4 regions of the Lysinibacillus sp. JNUCC-52 genome follow, and region 2 is predicted to be linked to each of the others. Evidence: riboswitches for the same ligand, from Rfam matches in the RefSeq annotation. Region 2 holds a riboswitch; each other region holds the start of a gene.
What was found. A riboswitch is a leader RNA that binds a small molecule or an ion and turns the genes downstream of it on or off. The one in region 2 is predicted to bind thiamine pyrophosphate.
Positions count from the first base shown of each region.

Region 1: another riboswitch for thiamine pyrophosphate. It lies ahead of thiW (energy coupling factor transporter S component ThiW); the one in region 2 lies ahead of thiT (energy-coupled thiamine transporter ThiT).
Region 3: another riboswitch for thiamine pyrophosphate. It lies ahead of thiM (hydroxyethylthiazole kinase); the one in region 2 lies ahead of thiT (energy-coupled thiamine transporter ThiT).
Region 4: another riboswitch for thiamine pyrophosphate. It lies ahead of JNUCC52_RS02385 (ABC transporter substrate-binding protein); the one in region 2 lies ahead of thiT (energy-coupled thiamine transporter ThiT).

Region 1 covers NZ_CP065546.1:1,855,560-1,860,546, reverse strand. The annotation lists gene JNUCC52_RS09500 (vWA domain-containing protein) at 1-170, shown strand, start outside; gene JNUCC52_RS09495 (VWA domain-containing protein) at 154-2,748, shown strand; gene thiW (energy coupling factor transporter S component ThiW) at 2,806-3,297, opposite strand; TPP riboswitch at 3,519-3,626, opposite strand; gene JNUCC52_RS09485 (MFS transporter) at 3,682-4,878, opposite strand.
Region 2 covers NZ_CP065546.1:3,416,197-3,421,183, reverse strand. The annotation lists gene JNUCC52_RS16860 (polyphosphate kinase 2 family protein) at 1-473, opposite strand, end outside; gene JNUCC52_RS16855 (TspO-related membrane protein) at 680-1,393, shown strand; gene map (type I methionyl aminopeptidase) at 1,427-2,182, opposite strand; gene thiT (energy-coupled thiamine transporter ThiT) at 2,428-2,988, opposite strand; TPP riboswitch at 3,109-3,216, opposite strand; gene JNUCC52_RS16840 (magnetosome magnetite crystal formation protein family) at 3,345-3,677, shown strand; gene JNUCC52_RS16835 (hypothetical protein) at 3,709-3,831, shown strand; gene JNUCC52_RS16830 (AAA family ATPase) at 3,963-4,987, opposite strand, start outside.
Region 3 covers NZ_CP065546.1:3,935,131-3,940,117, reverse strand. The annotation lists gene mbcS (acyl-CoA synthetase MbcS) at 1-1,372, opposite strand, end outside; TPP riboswitch at 1,567-1,665, shown strand; gene thiM (hydroxyethylthiazole kinase) at 1,754-2,509, shown strand; gene thiD (bifunctional hydroxymethylpyrimidine kinase/phosphomethylpyrimidine kinase) at 2,509-3,333, shown strand; gene thiE (thiamine phosphate synthase) at 3,323-3,955, shown strand; gene JNUCC52_RS19460 (alpha/beta-type small acid-soluble spore protein) at 4,077-4,289, opposite strand; gene thiI (tRNA uracil 4-sulfurtransferase ThiI) at 4,504-4,987, opposite strand, start outside.
Region 4 covers NZ_CP065546.1:438,877-443,863, forward strand. The annotation lists gene JNUCC52_RS02365 (TatD family hydrolase) at 1-469, opposite strand, end outside; gene JNUCC52_RS02370 (ABC transporter ATP-binding protein) at 459-1,208, opposite strand; gene JNUCC52_RS02375 (ABC transporter permease) at 1,183-1,956, opposite strand; gene JNUCC52_RS02380 (thiamine-binding protein) at 1,953-2,246, opposite strand; gene JNUCC52_RS02385 (ABC transporter substrate-binding protein) at 2,246-3,241, opposite strand; TPP riboswitch at 3,438-3,549, opposite strand; gene JNUCC52_RS02390 (sensor histidine kinase) at 3,899-4,897, opposite strand; gene JNUCC52_RS02395 (response regulator transcription factor) at 4,894-4,987, opposite strand, start outside.

The sequences.
Region 1 (4,987 bases), 1.6 Mb from region 2:
CACCTGAACGTGTAATAGAAGAAGGAACAAGTTATACACTTGGAGAACTTCAGCCTAATGGTAAGGAAGAAGTATCAAAGGCTTCATTTGTTCCTTGGTTAATACTCATTATTTTATGTTTGCTTGTAGCAGAGTGGGAGGTGCAACGACGCCGTGGATTTACGAATTGATACGCCATTAGCCTTATTGTTATTAGTACCATTGTTTATATACTTTGGATGGTCTTATTGGCAAGAGCGTATGCGCCTGAAAAAAAGTCATCTAGTCGTCATGAGCATTCGTATAATAGCAATCGGTTGTTTGGTTTTCGCACTCGCAGCGCCCTATATTTTATTACCAGTAAAGGACGAGCAAGTATTATATTTAATGGACCGTTCTGCTTCAATGAATAACACAGAAGCGGAAATGACTAGTTTTATAGAGGAAAGTTTGAAATCGAAAAAGGATGAACAACTTGCAGGGATTTACTCTTTTTCATCAACTCTCCAAACAGAAGCGATTTTATCGAAATCTTTAAAAGAAGTTCCTAAATTTACTGAAGTTAAAGGAACTGACCAAACGAATATTGAGCAAAGTCTTCAACTGGCTACGGGTATTGTCGATCCGAAAAAGGCAACAAGACTTGTTTTACTAACGGATGCTAATGAAACCCAAGGCAGTGCGATAGATTTTGCTACGAAGCTAAAGGGCTCCAATATTAGTGTAGATGTCGTTCCGTTCCATCAAAACGTGACGAATGATGTGTCACTTAAAAGTTTTGTCACACCACAAGTAGCTTATGTAGGTGAACAGCAGCAGCTTGTAACGGAAGTAAATGCTACAGCTGCAGAACAAGGTGAACTATTACTGTACGAAAATGATGAACTCATTCATCGTGAGTCGGTGGAACTTGCACAAGGTTCAAATGTTTTCACATATAAACATACCGCAACTGCAGAGGGGCTTGTAAAATATGAGGCACAGGTGCAAGTTGGACAGGATGCTATTTTTGAAAATAATAAATTAACAAGTATTACAATGGTGCAAAGCGAGCCACATTTACTTATTGTTAACGGCTACGATACGGCATCACCTATTGCTGCAGCGCTAGGGACGAATTCAATTTCCTATGATGTGATAAATGCAGCAAGCTTGCCAAATGAACTTTCTAGCTATTTGCAATATAACGCTATTATTTTTGATAATGTACCAGGCCACTTAGTCGGTGAAGCGAAGATGAGTGTTATTGAGCAGGCAGTTAAAAACTTCGGTGTTGGTTTTACAATGGTCGGTGGTGAAAATAGCTTTGGCTTGGGTGGCTATTTCAAAACGCCGATTGAAACATTGTTACCTGTTGAAATGGAGATAAAAGGTAAAGAGCAATTACCATCGCTAGGACTTGTCATCGTACTAGACCGTTCAGGAAGTATGTATGGTTCAAAATTAGAGCTAGCGAAAGAAGCAGCCGCACGATCAGTGGAAATGTTACGTGATGAGGATACGCTCGGGTTTATTGCCTTCGATGATCGCCCTTGGGAAATCATCGAAACGGCCCCCCTTGGTAATAAAGAGGAAGCAGTCGATACGATTTTATCAGTGACGCCTGGTGGGGGTACGGAAATATATAGCTCCCTTTCAGCAGCATATGATAGTTTGGCAGATTTAAAATTGCAGAGAAAGCATATTATTTTACTAACAGATGGACAGTCACAATCAGGCAATTATGAGGATTTAATTGAAAATGGGAAGGAACAAGGGATTACACTTTCTACAGTGGCGATTGGACAAGATGCAGATGGCAACTTACTTCAGTCATTAAGTGAAATGGGTAGTGGTCGTTTCTATGATGTTATTGATGAACAAACAATTCCTTCAATTTTATCCCGTGAAACAGCGATGATTTCCCGTACTTATATAGAGGACAATCCGTTTTATCCTACAATTTATAATGCAACTGGATGGAATACACTATTTGCAAAAGGTGTGCCACAAATGAATGCATATATTGGCACGACGGCAAAGCAGGGAGCTGCTGTGATAGCTGAAAGTGAGAAGGAAGACCCTGTATTGGCCCAATGGCAATATGGGCTTGGTAAAACTTTTGCTTTCACATCAGATTCGACAGGGAAATGGGCTGGTGACTGGGCAAGATGGCAGGAATGGGGATCATTTTGGCAAACAATCATTTCGCAAATGCTACCAAGCTATAATGATGTGGCCTATGATGTACGACTCGATACAGACGGCTCATTTCTCATCACTGATCCGACAAATGAAGCAGCGTTTTTAGATATTGTCGCTGTCGATGAAGCGGGTGAGGAGCTTGATTTACAGCTTGAAACGATTTCCGCATCGCAAGTACGGGCAGTAGTGCAAGCGAAACCAGGATTGATTTTTTTCCGTATTGCTGACGAAGAGCAGGCTATTTACCAGGCTGGTCTAAGCGTACCGTACAGTGCAGAATATGAATTACGTCCTGTGAATGAAACACTTGTCGAGCAACTAACGAAGCAAACGGGTGGCTCTGTCTTGAAAGAACCACAAGACGTGTTCCGTAATTTCACCAACAAAGGAGCAGAGCGCCAAAATATTGCAACATGGTTACTATTAACGGGGATGCTATTATTCTTCGTAGATATTACGATTCGACGCTTTGGATGGAGCTTTATAACAAGGAATAAGAAAGAAAAGCCTGTTGAAGAAGCGACTGTCCAGTCAGAGGATACGAATGTTGCACAGTTATTAAAAGGCATGAAAAAACGCTCATAAATAAAAAACGATGGCACAATGCAAAAAGCATGTGTCATCGTTTTTTTATAAACATAGCTATTTCGTAATAAGAAAATGGGGCGCAGTTTTCCGTAGACTGCTAGCCATCATCATGCCAAGAACGGCCCCGATTAAACTAGATGTAAAAAATGCAGGCATAAAAAATAATGCACCGACAGACGTTCCCATAAATAATTGCGCATATGGAACAGCGACTAATGAGGCAAGAATACCTGTGCCAAATACTTCACCAGCACCAGCAAGCCAATTGCTGCGACTGTATTTATAAGCAAAGGCCGCACATGCTGCACCGATGACGCTTCCAGGAATCGCTAAAAGGGAGCCTGTGCCTGTTAAGATACGAATCAATGCTGTAACTATAGCAACGACGATAGAAGGCATAGGACCTAATAGAATGGCACAGATGACGTTGATCGCATGTTGTACAGGATAGGCACGTGCAATGCCAGTTGGAATGGAGACAAAAATAGAGCCTGCTACTGCAATAGCTACTAATAAAGCCATAGTAGTTAGTTTTCGAATAGACATGATAGTTACTCCTTTTAGTTTTGTGCGATGAATCGCCGATAGAACTCAGTGAATCGCCGATAAAATGTGAGAAATCGCCGATAAAACGGGGCAAATCGCCGAGAGACCTCACAAAATCGCCGATAAAATCGGACAAATCGCCGATAGCACTGCCTGATGAATACAAAAAAGCCGCTTCCTAGTAACGAAAGGAAGCGGCCTTGCATTTTTAAATTACACAAAAGCAAGTGTCGCCACTTCCCTCCGCTAGTGTGAACTAGATCAGGTTCAAAGGGTCCGTATATGAACATATACGTCTCAGCCTTGTAAAGACTCCCCTAGTGGTGTTAAACGATTTAATTTTTCGATAATAAATGTACCATATTTGAAATAATTGTCAATGGACTAATTTGAATCAGGATGCATAAGATGTGGAGCCTTTTTTACGGTCCAAATGAGCGCTAGTAAGAAGCATGTCATTAAAATAATCGACCCGAATATATACGGACTGTTCATATCCCAGTCAAATAAAAGACCCGCAAGTGCAGGACCAATCATATTTCCAAGACTCATATAGGCATTGGTAAGTCCAGCGGCTAAGCCTTGCTCATTGCCAGCAAGCTTAGAAATCAGTGTGTTGACTGCTGGACGAATAAGTGTTGTTGCCGTAGAGAAAATTGTTGCGACAACTAAAATTAATGCGAAGCCAGAAACAAATAATATGAGGAAGATTGCTACAGCAGCAATAAATAAATTGACTAATACAACTTTCATTTCCCCATAGCGCTTAAAGAGTGGTGTGATAATGAACATTTGCACAATAACACCGAATGCGCCACCTACAGTTAAGATGATTGCAATATCTGGAGGTGTATAGTTAAATTTCTCGGTTACAAATAATGATAATGTCGTTTGGAAATTGGCGATTCCGAACGAAAACACTAGCATAATAATAAGCATGACAAAGTAAGGCATTTGGACTGAACGCGCCATCTGCTTCGCAAGATTTTCTTGCTTTTGTGCTTTTTGAGCAGCAGTTGGTTTTGTAGAAGGTAATAACACCAACGAAAGGATAGAGGCTATAATAGCCGCTCCTCCAGCCATAAAGAATGGGAAATGCAAACTAACTTTAGAGAGGAACCCGCCAATACCTGGTCCAATCATAAAACCAAGAGACATAGCAGCACCTAACATGCCCATCCCTTTACCTCGTTCTTCATACGTTGTGATATCTGCTACAAATGCCATAATTGGAGGTGCTATAAAGGCAGAACCTAGCCCTCCTAAGAAACGAGCAACAAAAAGCATCCACACATCTGTAGATAGCCCAAATGAAATTTGCCCAATACCAGTTACAATCAGACCAAAAACAATCAAATTTTTTCGACCATATCGATCCGAAAGATTCCCAGCAATTGGAGAAAATATAAACTGTGCAAAGGCGAACGTTGCAATTAACATGCCAAGAACTTGTCCTGCAGCACCAAATATGTGTAAGTACTTTGGCATGACAGGAATAATAATTCCGATACTCCCCATTGCGATAAACATATTAAACATTAAAATGTACAAAGCCGCCTTGTTGGACTTCTGCTGGGTCATCGTATACCCCCCTTTTTTCTATTGAAACATTCCTACAGTCTATCATAAAGAAATATTGCTTGGCTATCAGATTATAGTCGTAGGTGAATGACTTGGTTAGCGGAACGAA
Region 2 (4,987 bases):
TCTGAAACATGTAACCAAAACTTTATAATAATGTAGTCTCCCGCAGTTAAAATCTTTTCAAAGTTGTTAATCTCTTCATATGCACGAGACCATTCATCCTTAGTAGCAAATCCTTCAATACGCTCTACTAGCACTCGTCCATACCAAGAACGGTCGAATATAGCGATTTGTCCATGCTGTGGTAACTTTCTCCAAAAGCGTTGCAAGTAGTTATAGCGTAGTTCGTGAGGCTGTGGAGCTGAAATTGGATGGACTATATAACCTCTTGGGTCTACGCGTTCAATCAGACGTTTAATAGCACCACCCTTACCCGCTGCATCCATTCCTTCAAATACTAGAATAAGTCCGATTTTATTGTTTAGTAAAAATTGCTGTGCATTTAACATTTCATATTGAAGTACTTTTAATTTCTTTTTATACAGTTTTTTGTCTAGTTCAATCGATAGGTCAAGATTTTTAAGATTTTGGGCCATAAAAATTTCACTCCTTCAAATTGGTTATTTCTATTGTACTAAAGAAATATTTGGATGCATATTCAAATGGTAAATTGTAGTTTTTTTAAAGCAAATTCATTGATACATTGTAAGGGTTTTCCGCTATAATGAAATAGATATTATGTGACAGTCATATACTTATTTGTCTTTTCCCTATACAATTTAACACGAAGGGAGAGGAAGCCTTGCCTAAGATTATTTTAATGACAATAACCTTTATTGTCTCACTCATCCTAACCTTTTCATCCTATTTTATAAAAATAAATGGTCAATCTTCGTTAGAAATCTCAAATCGTTTTCCCGTAATGTTTGCACCTATTAATATTAGTTATATGATATGGATATTAATTTACATTTTACTTGCTTATTGGTTAGTTATGAATTTTCAAAAGACATCTATTAAACAGACTGTTCTCTTTAGCAATGTTTGCATATTACAGGCGCTCTCTATTTTATTTTGGCATTATGAATTATTCATAGTCTTTATTTGCTGCTCTGTCATATTAGTATTGTACTTATTTTTACTTTATAGTACTTATCCGTATACAAATAATACTTTATCTGGCCGACTACCCATATCACTTTATTTTGCCTGGTCTACATTTATCATGATGACAAATGCAAGTTTTACATTAACATCTTATGGATGGCATGGTTTTGGACTTAGCAACCCACTTTGGGCAGTTATTTTACTGTCAATCAGTGTAGCTATCGCCTTACATATTCGTTACCATTATTACGACATTGTCTATCCTAGCGTGTTTATTTGGGCATTTATTGGTATTGCGCTCCATAATCATCTTGATGAATTACTTGTGACGACAGCGGCATTATTTTTATGTGGTGTCCTAATTGTTGGTATCCTATTTGTTAAAAAAAAAGCAGCTTACCGAAAATAAATCGGTAAACTGCTTTTTCATCTAGCCTTTATTTTATGCTTCATCTAACGAAGTTAAAATGATTGGTTTGTCTTTTGTAACAATAATAGAATGCTCAATTTGGGCAACTAATGATTTGTCAGGTGTAACGAATGTCCAGCCATCACCAGCTTCAACAATATGTTCTGCCTTCGCTGATATAAACGGCTCAACAGCTAGCACCATTCCTTCTTTCATAATTGTTGAATCCCAAGCATCGTAATAATTTAAAATATGGTTTGGCTCATCATGCAATGAACGCCCTAAACCATGACCTGTTAAATTCATAATGACAGTTAAATCGTTTGCATAAGCTTCACGCTCTACAGCTTTCCCAATTTGGTTTAATTTAGAACCAGCTTTTACTTTTGTCATAGCGCGGTCAAAGGCACTTTTTGCTACGCGGCAAAGTTTTTCCTTATCTTCGTACCCTTCACCTACTACAAATGAAATACCTGTATCTGCAAAATAGCCATTTAGAGAACCTGATACGTCAATATTGACAATATCCCCTTCTTTAATAACTCGTTGTCCTGGAATACCATGGGCAACTTCCTCATTCACACTAATACATGTGTATCCTGGGAAATCATATTCACCTTTAGGACCAGAAATAGCTCCTGCTTCAGCAAACATACGGCCTGCAATTTCATCTAATTCAAGTGTTGTCACACCAGGTTTTGTAGCTACTTTCATTGCCTCACGAATTTCTGCACAAATGCGACCAATTTTTTTAAAGGCTTCAATTTCTTCTTGCGTTTTTACAATCATTTATAACGTCCCTTTCATCTAATATCTATTCATTAATATAACATAACTTTATATGTCCATAACGCCAAACGCTTTAATTATTCTATGCTAACATTATTTCATAAGTACCAGACAAGTAAAAAACAGACCCTTTTAGAAGTTCTGGTACTAACAACAGCGACCCAATTGTCTTGAAATATAAAAAAAATAGCACACTAAGTTACACTTAGCATACTATTTTCACTTTTGGGACAGTCTTATCGTGTTTATGATTTTCGTTGCATTAATTGGGGTGCAGCTGTAAATAATATCACACCAACGATCGCTGTTAATATTGTTGCTGGAAGCATGTATGTTCCATTGTATATGATTGAATAAATCCATGCGTTTTGCTCGCCTGCATATTCTGCAAAAAATACAGCCCCTGCAATTGTATGGGCTAAATAACGTAGGAAACCTGCTAATACTGTACCGATTACAATGTAAAGGGCCATTTTCTTTTTGTTCAAAGCGGCTGTCGCTTTAAATATAGGTCCACGTACTACTGCCGCTAAACCAACGACCGTAAATGCTACACCGTAATCTAGTAAGCCTTGTAGCCAATGCACAATATAAGCGCCAAACATCGTTTGCATAACTCCAATTAGTAAACCTGTTGTTAGTCCAGCTAAGAGCCCCCAACGTAATGCCATTAAGATGATTGGTATCATTACTAGGCTTACGGAGCCACCTTGCGCCCATACTTTAAAAGAAACTTGATCGAGTACAAGTCCTAGCGCTGCAAAAATTGCAATTTCCATCAGCATGAGTAATCTTTTTTTGTCCATTTTATTATTCTCTCCTTTGTTCCGATGTAGGATACAAGAGCAGGAATAGAAATCTTTTTGATATGCATGTCAACTGGCATAAAAAAACGATGCCAGGACAGAGCCTCACATCGTAAAAGTGTCGGTTTCTATCCACATCCCTACGCAAGCGTTAACTTACAGGTTCGAAGAGTAAAGGCATTACGTGCCCAGTCTCAGCTGACATCATCAGCTCCCCTTGTGGTCGTTACATCTTATTATTTTGTTGAACATCCTCATTGTACGTAAACCCTTATGCAATTACAACCTTTTCCACATTAATTTTTTTGAAACTTTCGCGTTTTCTATGCGTAAATAATTTAAAAGGAGGGACTACTATGGAGAATCAAAAAATTTTATCTGCCTTTAGTTATCTCAGTATTTTTTTTGCACCATTTATCGTTCCAGTAATCGTTTATTTTGTATCAAAAGATAGTGATGTCAAGAGACATTCCATTAGAGCACTTATATCTCACTTAATACCATTTATCTTCGGTATCATTTTCTTTATCGTCTTTGTATTTTCTACAATATCATTGAACACGTTTGATCCTTCTTCTAATGGGAATACATTTATTATCATATGGTTTGTATCTTTTGGCATTTATTTACTCGTTTCATTAGGCATTGTCATTTGGAATATTGTTCAAGCTGTACGAGTTATTCGTTAAAAATTTTTAGTATGAAGGAGCTGTCGTATTCATGAAAGTATCGAAGGTAGTTAAAACTGCAATAAAATTAGCGCCCATCGTTATTCCGATTGTCAAAAAAGTGGTCGCAGCAAAAAAAGGAACAACACCTAACGTAACGACACACAAAAAATAATAGCCAATGGGCTCCTATAACGTAAAAACCCACATCGCTTTCCAGCAGGCACAATGTAAGCCGCAGGAGTCTTCGTGGGTTTTTACTATGTTATCTATAAATTATTTAAGAATTGTTTGAGTGCCTGGCACTTATTTTACTTCAAAATGGGTTGTGCTATGTCCGCTCAACGTTTTTTCGACGTGTAATACTGCAGGCATTGCAGCTTTCAACTCAGCTACATGTGAAATAACGCCAATCATTCTTCCAGAGTCTTGTAAATCAATTAGCGTGTCAATTGCTTTATTTAACGCTTCCTCATCTAATGAACCGAAGCCCTCGTCGATAAACATTGTTTCGATACGAATATTACCTTGGAAGCTTTGAATTACATCCGCCATACCTAATGCAAGACTTAATGATGCATTAAACTTCTCCCCACCTGATAATGTTTTAACATCTCTTAATTGGTCTGTGTACGCATCATAGACATCCAAGCCAAGTCCACTTTGCTTCGCATGCTTCTCTAATCGATCTGAACGGCGCAATTCAAACTGTCCATTGGATAAGTGGAATAATCGGATATTTGCTGCTGCAGTGATTTTATCTAAATAATTAATTTGAATATATCGCTCAAAGGAAAGTTTTTTCGGATTTTGGCCATTCAACACTGTGTAAAGCTCTTTTACACGTCCTGCCTCTTGTTCAAGTACACGTATTTCCTTTGCAGTATCCTCTACTTTAACAATAAAATCAGCACATGCCTTTGCATAGCTTTGCGTCTGTTGCAAAGTTTTAAATGCTTCCTCATATGTGGCACGGAGCATCTCAAGCTTTTCCTCTAATTCCTCTAGATTTTGCTTTTCTTTTCCTTCAAGATGCTTTGCTCCATCTGCAATTTGTTGCTGTAAGGAATGTGATTGTAAGGCATAATCACGACATGCTTTCCGTAAGTCTTCGATTTCACTATCACTTCGCTTTGCAGCAGCGTATTCTTCATAGGCTGCAAACCCCACATCTTTCATGCTTACTAAAAACTGTTCACGCTTTTCATTCAGTTTATTTAGCAATTCCTCATAGGCTGTTTTTGCAAGTTCTTCTGTCATAGAAGCCTTATTTGTTGCTTCCTTAGTCGCCTGTAAATTTTGCTGAATCGCGTTCCAAGCTGACTGTAACG
Region 3 (4,987 bases), 520 kb from region 2:
CTCTTACTTCATCAGGGCTAGCAACTACAGCAGCTTCCTTTACTGTAGGGTGTTTCATTAATGCATCTTCTACTTCAAATGGACCTATTGTATAGCCTGAAGAAATAATGACATCATCTCCACGGCCCTCAAACCAAAAATAGCCATCGGTATCTTTATATGCACGGTCTCCAGTTATATACCATTCTCCGCGGAATTGTAGGCTCGTGCGTTCGGGATCTTGGAAATATTTTTTAAAGAGTGCAGGTGTTTCACGATGCACGGCAATATCCCCAACTACACCTTCAGACACAGGATTTCCAAGGTCGTCGATTATTTCTACTGTATTTCCTGGTGTCGGTTTCCCCATTGACCCGACGCGCGCTTCCATGCCAACCATTGTCCCTACAAGTAATGTATTTTCAGTTTGTCCGTAGCCATCTCGAACCTGGATATCAAATGTTTCTAAGAACACTTTTACAACTTCACTATTCAATGGTTCTCCCGCTGATACTGCTTGGCGGATTTCGCTTAAATTATAATCCTGTAAATTATTGAGTGCTGCCATAAATCGATACTCTGTCGGTGTACAACATAATACATTTACTTTAAATTTTTCAAGCAACGACAAATAAGTTGATGCATCGAATTTGCCTTTATAGACAAAGGCTGTTGCACCACTGCCTAAAGTTGCAAGGAACGGACTCCAAATCCATTTTTGCCATCCAGGTGCCGCAGTAGCCCATACTATATCATTTTCTTGTACACCTAACCAATTTGGTGCTGTTGTCCGTAAATGAGCATAACCCCAGCTATGCGTATGAACAGCTGCTTTAGGATTGCCCGTTGTTCCACTTGTATAGGCTAAAAAAGCAGTGTCTGTACTTTTTGTTGGTGTAGGATTCGTATAGTTTGTAGGATGCTCCTCCATTTTTTCAAGCAACGGTTGCCATGGGGCATGCGCATGACCAATTACATATTGCAAAATACCCTTTAGATTATTTACTTCATCAAATTGCTCAATATATGGCTCGTAAGCAATTATTCCTTTGGCATTTGCATGTGTAATGCGGTATTCAATATCCTTTGTGCGCAACATTTCTGAGCTTGGAATAATCGTTAAGCCCGCTTTCAATGCTGCTATGTATACGATATATGCCTCAACAGATCTTGGAACCATTACTAAAAGCACATCACCTTTTGTTAGTCCTTGCGAAGTAAATACATGGGCCGCCTGATTTGCTTTTTCAAGTAAATTTGCATATGTAATATGTTGAATTTCTTCATGATTGTTATAAACAATTAATGCTTTTTTAGAAGGGTCCTGAGCATACTTCTCAATCTCCTCAACAATGTTATACCATTCTGGTGCGATTAAATCCTGTCTTTTCATAATAACTGCCTCCTTATTGCTAGGTTTATTATAAAACTCATTTTTTATGATTTTCAATGGATGGACCTTATTTTCACAAAGTCATGACAATTATCATGGTTTATTATATGGCATCAGTCACTGCTTTCCAGATAATGATAAAATGCTATTGAATACTGAGAATAGGTATGTTACATTTTGGACAACTAAAAAATTCATGATTGCAGGGGGACTCATAACGAGTTGAGAAGGTAAAACCTGACCCTTTGAACCTGTTAGTTAATACTGACGTAGGGAGCAACACACATCTTATTACTGATGATAAGCTCTTTTTACGTGTACACTTCGCACGAAAAAGAGCTTTTTTGCATGCTTACGTCCATCCAAAAAAGGAGGACTACGATGATTTTTCAAACTATTCGTAAAAGACAGCCATTGATTCACTGTATTACCAATTATGTAGTTGCCAATTTCCAAGCAAATGGCTTATTAGCAATTGGTGCTTCACCTGTCATGGCCGATGAATCAACCGAAGTTGAAGAAATGGTATCGATTGCATCAGCCTTATTAATTAATATTGGCACGCTTACTACCCGTACAAAACAATCGATGTTCCTTGCTGGCAAAAAAGCAAACGCGCTAGGTATACCTGTGATTTTGGACCCTGTTGGTGTTGGGGCAACAACTTTACGAAAACAAACGGTACAGCAATTATTAGAAGCGGTTCACTTTGCTGTTATTCGTTGCAATATCGGTGAACTTGCCACGATTGCTAATGTTCATTGGCAACAAAAAGGTGTGGATAGTGGCAGCGGCTCCATATCTGTTGAAGATAAAGCACAAGAGATTTCTAAAAAATATAAGTGCATTGTCATTGTAACTGGTGAAAAAGATTTTATTACTGATGGTGAGCATTCTAAATGGATTATTGGTGGAAACGCTCGCATGACAGAAGTTACAGGGACGGGTTGTTTGTTAAGTGCTATTTGCTGTGCAGCTTATATGGCAGGTAATGAGCCATTTACTCAGTTGTGCCATACATTAACGAGCTATAAAAAAGTTGCTGAACATGCCGCTTCTTGTGCGCCATATAATGGTGATTTCGCAGTGTCCGTCTTAAATGAGCTTCACCGTTTATCGAAGGACGGTGAAAAATAATGCATATTGTGACGACAATAGCTGGCTCAGATAGCGGTGGTGGAGCTGGTATTCAAGCTGATTTAAAAACTTTCCAAGAATTAAATGTATTCGGGACATCCGTTATTACCGCTTTAACAGCACAAAATACTTTAGGTGTGAGCGGGGTGCTTCCAATTGATCAAGCTTTTGTAAATAAACAATTTCATTCACTGCTTGAGGATTTTTCAATTAGTGCAATAAAAACAGGCATGCTTTTCTCCTCAGATATAATTCATACTATTGCAGGAGCTATGTCTAATTTAAATATTCCACTTATCGTTGATCCTGTAATGATCGCCAAAGGTGGCGAAAACTTATTACAGCAAGAAGCAGTTGAGGCGTTAAAAAACGCTCTATTACCGCTTGCTACAATCGTCACACCTAACATCCCTGAAGCGGAGACGCTTACAGCAAGCAAAATACACAATTTATCAGACATCCAACAAGCTGCACAGTCATTATTAAAGCTAGGTGTTCAATGTGTCATTATTAAAGGTGGTCATCTACAGGATGATAACTTTGCAACAGATTATGTATTCTTCAATGATGGTAAAACATTTTCTATGCAATCTACTCGAATCGCAACGAAAAATACACATGGAACGGGATGTACATTTTCTGCTGCATTAACCGCTTTTATCGGTCAGAAAATGCCTTTAAAACAAGCGATTATTGAAGCGAAAAAGTTTATTCAGCTAGCCATTAGCCATGATTTATTGATTGGCAATGGCAATGGGCCGACAAATCATTTTGCTTACAAAAAATTTCTCGATACTTGTGAGGTAACCATTCATGAAACGTAGTGATTTACAGCTTTATTTTATAATGGGCACAGCGAACGTAAAAAATAGACAACCTTTAGAAATACTTGAATCCGCATTGCAAGCAGGCATTACGATGTTTCAGTTTCGTGAAAAAGGACAACAAGCATTGACGAATGAGCACTATGAACAATTTGCACGTCAATGTCAAAACCTATGCAGAAAATACAACGTTCCCTTTATTGTGAATGATGATATCGACCTTGCTCTAAAGCTTAAGGCAGATGGCCTTCACATTGGTCAAGACGACCATCCCATCTCACTAGTGCGACAAAAAATTGGACAAATGATTCTTGGTGTTTCGGTTCATACAGCCACTGAATTACAAATTGCTTTAACATATGGAGCGGATTATGTAGGGATTGGTCCTATTTATGCAACGACGTCCAAAAGCGATGCAAAACCACCTAGTGGAACTGAGTTTTTACAACAAGCAAGAAACATGTATCCGCAATTGCCGATCGTCGCAATTGGTGGCATCGACTGCAACAATGCACTTGCTGTTTTTAAAGCAGGTGCAGATGGCGTAGCGGTTATTTCAGCTATTTGCGAAAGCAATGATATTCAAAAAACAGTTTCAACATTCAAATCATCGTCTTTGTAATTTGCATTGTTGCACGTATGTATACAAGAAGTCATGGCATAAAAAAACTAAATTTAAACAAACTAAAACCAGTGCCTTTTACGGTCACTGGTTTTAAGTTCAATAATTGCTTATTCTGCAATTATTGGTTTTTTGGCATACCTTTTAATTGAGATTCTGCCATTTGTACAAGACGTTTAGTGATTTCACCACCAACGGAACCGTTAGCACGAGCTGAAGCATCAGCTCCTAATTGAACACCAAATTCTTGTGCAATTTCGTATTTCATTTGATCAAGTGCTTGTTGTACACCAGGTACTGCAAGCTTGTTTGAACTACCATTGTTGTTTGTCATGTCTGTCTCACCTCCTTGTGAATATAGAATGTGCGATATTTGTTTTTTAATACGAAAAAATTAAAGGTAAAATGTAACTCTAAAGGAAATAAGCTAGTAAATATTAAAAAAAACCGTCCCAAATACATTTTTGAGACGGTTTCCTTCTTATTAAATGGCGTTTTTAAATAAACGAAAAACAATAACGAATTTATTTGTTACGCACGTAATTTTTTTATAATAAATCTGCAAATTTATCTGTAGGCTGTTCTTTTTTCGGGAAAATGTACACTTCACGGTTTTTTACAGCACGCTCAATTAGGTCATCGAAATCAGAAAAGCTTTCATAATGCTCTACTTTTTCAAGCTTTGGTTTCGTTTTCGGACTAGCAGGCGTGAAGATCGTACAACAATCTTCAAATGGCTGAATTGACGTTTCATATGTGCCGATTTTCTCCGCAATTTCAATAATGTCTAATTTATCACTCGATATAAGAGGACGCAAAATTGGTGTATTCGTAACTGCGTTAATAGCTGTTAAGCTTTCAAGCGTCTGACTTGCTACTTGGCCAAGACTTTCCCCTGTGACAATAGCAAGTGCATTAATTTCTTCACGTACTTTATCTGCAACTTTTAACATCATACGACGCGTTGTAGTCATTGACACATTTGACGGCACTTTTTCTTTAATAAGCACTTGAATTTCTGTAAACGGAATT
Region 4 (4,987 bases), 1.7 Mb from region 2:
CTTCACTTCCCTTAAACCAATGAAAATGTGCTTTTGTCACACCATATCGTTCAAGTAAATCACACGCGATTAAAGCATCCTCATAGACAGCATGTAACACAATCGGTTTGTGAAACTCTTTTGCGAACTTAACAAACTGCTCTAATAAATCAATATAAGGTCTCTCATCGATCTCTTTTTCTTGTCTACGATAATAAGGTAACCCGACCTCTCCAACAGCAATCATGTCACTAGCATGAAGCTGTAACCAATCAAATAAAGCTTTTCTATCTCTGTCACTCGGCAAAGATTGTTCAGGATGAAAACCATATGCTGGCTTTACCTTTGCATAGGTTTTCGATAATTTCAGCGTTTTCTCACACGATTGCAAGTCCGTGCTCACTGCAATGACATATTGTGCTTCATCAAGCAGTAGAGGCACTTCTTCTTCCTTATACTGATCTAAATGGATATGTGCATCAATCAACATACGCATCGTCCTTTTCTTCTTTTAAGTAATGGAAAAGTTGTTGTTTTAATTGAGTAAATTGTACACAATGGCGAATTTCTTCAGAGCGTGGTCGTGCAAACGGAACAATGATTTCCTCCTTGATCGTAGCTGGACGTTTTGTTAATACGATTATCCGATCAGCTAAAAATAACGCTTCTTCAATACTATGTGTAACGAACAAAATAGATTTTTTATGTTCCTCCCAAATCGATAACAACCATGCTTGCATTTCTAGTCTTGTAAACTCGTCTAGAGCTGAGAACGGCTCATCTAGGCATAGTATCGGTTTCTCACTGACGATTGCTCGCAGAAAGGATACACGCTGCTGCATGCCTCCTGATAAAGCATGGGGATAAGCATTTTCAAAAGAAGCTAGGCCAACCTTTTCTAACCACTTTCTTGCAATCTCTATATTAGGTCGATGATGTAATTCTTCGACAATCGTGACATTTTCCAAAATTGTCCGCCAAGGTAATAAGCTAGGTTGCTGTGGCATGTAGCCGATGGCGCCTGGTTTTTGCTGAATGTTTTCTCCATTTAACAAAATAGCTCCTTGATTTAAGGGTGATATACCGCCTATTAATTGAAAAAGCGTACTTTTCCCACTACCTGAAGGACCAATGATCGCTACAAATTCGCCCTCCCTTACCGTAAAGGATAGGTTTTTCACTACTTCAAGCGCGCCAAAGGATTTAGAAATGTCTTGAATGTCCAGCATGTAATCCTCTCCCCTTTACAGTAATCTTTTCGACGAAACGTATAACACTAAATAACAATAAACTTAACAAAACTATCGCAAATATCGCTACAAATACACGATCCGTTCGAAACGATGATTGAGCAAGTGTCATATAAACACCAATCCCCTTTTTCGCACCAAGCCATTCCGCGATGACAGCCCCCATCACACTATATGTCGCTGCAATTTTAATACCTGAAAATATAGATGGATAGGCAAATGGCCATTCTAATTTCCAAAACGTTTGACGTTTTGTAGCACCAATCATCGCAAAATAATGCTTAAGCTCTGGTGACGTTTGACGAAAGCCATCCATTGCCGCAATAACGATTGGAAAAAAGCAAACGAGACAAATAATAATTAGCTTTGGTAACAGCCCAAAGCCAAACCAAATAATTAATAATGGCGCTAAAACGAGCACTGGCACATTTTGCGAAACTATTAAAATCGGATATAAGAATGCCCGCATTGTATTTGAGCGATGTAATAACACCGCAACACTCAAGCCACAAAGCACACCAATAGCAAGACCTATCACAGCAAGCTGTATAGTAGCGAAAACATGGGGAAGAAACGTTTGGTAAGAGTGCATACCCTCCATAACAATGGCACTCGGCGCTGGCAATAGCCAATGTGGGATTTCAGCAAAACGAATAATGACTTCCCAGATGACTAATAAGAAGGCGATAAAAATAATCGACCTTCCTTTCGTTACTACTTGTTTCATCCTCGATATTTCTCCGTCAACGTCCCCATTGTAATGCCAGTTGGCTGATATAAAATTTTTACTTGTGTAATTACATTAATAGCACCTAAGTCAATCATTTTTTGATTCATCAGTTCAATAATTTGGAGTAAGGTAGACAGTTCGCCCTCCATAGTCGTTTCTAGTGGCTGCACCTCATAGCGCACACCTGCAGCATCGATAATTGCAATTGCCGCATCCACGAAAGGGATGACATCCTCATATTTTTCTGTTTTCGGTATAATTTGTACACTGATTAATGAATTAGCCATTAGTTTGCTCCTTTCGTTGGTAAGAAATCATTTGTAAATGCTTGCTCTGCATTAAATTTTCCTTCTAAGACGTTGTTTTTCGTCATCCATTCCGCATAGTTTTCCCAAACTGCTAATTTTTGTTCGCCCCATTGCGCTGCATCATCTTGATATTTATTTGCTAGCCATTCTTGACTTTTATGCACAAGTGCTTTATCTAAATCAGGTACCGCTTCAAGTAAAATATCAGCCGCTTCACTAGGATGCTCAATGGCATACTCATAGCCTTTTGTCGTTGCAGCTACAAATGCCTTTACCACATCAGGATTATCCTTAATCATCTTTTCATTCGTAGCTAAAACAGGTGTATAATAATCAAGTTGCTCACTATAGTCTGTTAAATACTGCATGTTTAATGTTTCCCCACGTAGCTCCGCCTCAATCCCTGTCCACGCATAATAGATCCAGGCAAAATCAATATCCTTTTGCATCATGGTGAAAAAGTCTAAATCTCCTGCATTAACAATATCTAATTTTTTGATATCCGCCTGTTCTTTTTGCATAAGTGATTGTAAAACAGCTTGTTCTATTGGGCTTCCCCAGCCACCATACGTTTTTCCTTCATAGTCCTTAGGAGATGTAATGCCCTTTGAAGCAATCGAAGCAAAGCCAGATGTATTATGCTGAATAATTGCGGCAATTGATACAAGTGGTACACCCTGTACACGTGCTTGCGTAATACCTTCCTGATAGCTTACGCCAAACTGTGCTTTGCCTGATGCAACTAGCTGATCAGCACCAGCATCACCAGGTAAAATAATGTCCACGTCTAAGCCTTGCTCCTCAAAGTAGCCCAGCTTTTTCGCCACATACAGTCCTGTATGATTTGTATTAGGTGTCCAGTCTAGTACAACGGATACCTTTTTTAATGAGTTTGTTTCTTCTTTGTCCTCTTTTTCGCTACAACCAACTAATGTTACTAATGCAGCAATAAGAACGAAAAACCACTTTTTCATGCTGTGTCCTCCAAGTCTAGTAGTTTGAAAGTGTTCATGATTGAATGTTTACACCAGAAAAAAAGGTATTCTAAGGCCATTTGCAGTGCTTATGATTGATTACTCCTAGTTGTAGGTGGAATAATGAATCCTAAACAAAAAACGCCTGGGAGTTATCCCAGACGTTTGCAAACGGTATCAAAAAATAGTAAATGATTATTTTTGAATAGATGTTCCCTACGCTGGTACGAGCCAAATCAGGTTCAAAGGGTCAGCATCTAAACGGACGCAATCTCAGCTGGCAACTTCCAGCCCCCCTACATTCTTAACTTATGAACTTTTCGTTGATTATTATACCCATATGTATCGTAAAATGACAAGCTAGTAATTTTCGTAATTGAAAAAAATGAGCTTTTACTGGACTATACTAGTAATCTGCGACATGACTTTTGCAAATAGAAAAGGTTTTATGCATGGAGTTTGAAGTAGCAGGCTATGCAGTATAGTATTTTGGGACAAATATCACTTCCGAAAAAACAATCGAAAAATGTGTAAACAAAAGCACCCGAATCCATGTACTCTCCCCCAATTTTTATATGATTTATGCATTTACCACGTTAAACATAAAGTTGATCTCAAATACAATTTTAGGAAGCTTTCAATTTTCTGGAGTTGCCATTACAAAAAGTTTGAATGTTGCGCATAACTTATGGTAACTTGAGTACCTTTTTCGTTAGATTGGATTGTACTCTGTAGTTCAAGCATTCGGCAAATATCTTCGATGATTCGTAGGCCAGTGCCCTTTTCCTCCACATTAAACCCAACCCCATTATCTTTAAATATAATTAAGTTTTTTTGCAAAGTGATTTCCAATGTATCGCATGCTGCATGACGCAAAATATTTTGGAAGATATTATCAAATAATCTGTGCAACCAAATTTCATTACTCTTCCAAAGGAATTTCGTTGAGGAATCGTTTAACACAATCGAGATTTGATTGACTTTATATAAAAAATTCCACTTTAAAATGATGGTATTGATAAGTTTTGGAACGTCTACTTTTTCCATGATGATATAGGAATTATCAACACGAGATAAGCGCTCAAAGTCATATTCATTGGATAATTTTGAAATATAGTTTATTTGTTCGTTTAGAGAATTGAAAATATCCTGATGTTGTGAAAAATCATTTTCGATTGTGTAAAGTTGTAAGCGCATAGCTGTCAAAGGCGTATTAATATCATGGCGCAACTGCGTTAAAAGTTCTAGTTTCATTTGCTCTTGTTGCATTATTTCAATTTCCTTCGATATCGTCCTGTCAATGAGAAGGTTTACTGCATTGGTTAAATCCCCTAATTCATCATTTCTAGAGTAAGAGATCTTTTGAAGTCTCTTCTTGTCATTACTCGCCAACTCCATAATGGTTTGCTTTAATTCATTTATTCGTTTAATTAATGAATTAATGGATTTGGAAAATAATATTGCCAAAGTAAAAAAGCTGACGATAAATAAACCTAGCATTATTGGATAGGCTTTTGACTCAAAAAACTGGGTTTCTGTATCATTTGAAAAATAATTATAAATGACGGTTACGATTACATTAATCACTACAATAGAAAGAGGAACACTGAATATAACCGATAATAGCAATAGTTGATATTTCTTTTTTAGTTTCATTGTTTGACACGGGTATTCATACGATACCCTTCTCCATATACATTTTGAATAATCACACCATCTGTATCGGCAATCTTGTTGCGGAGCTTT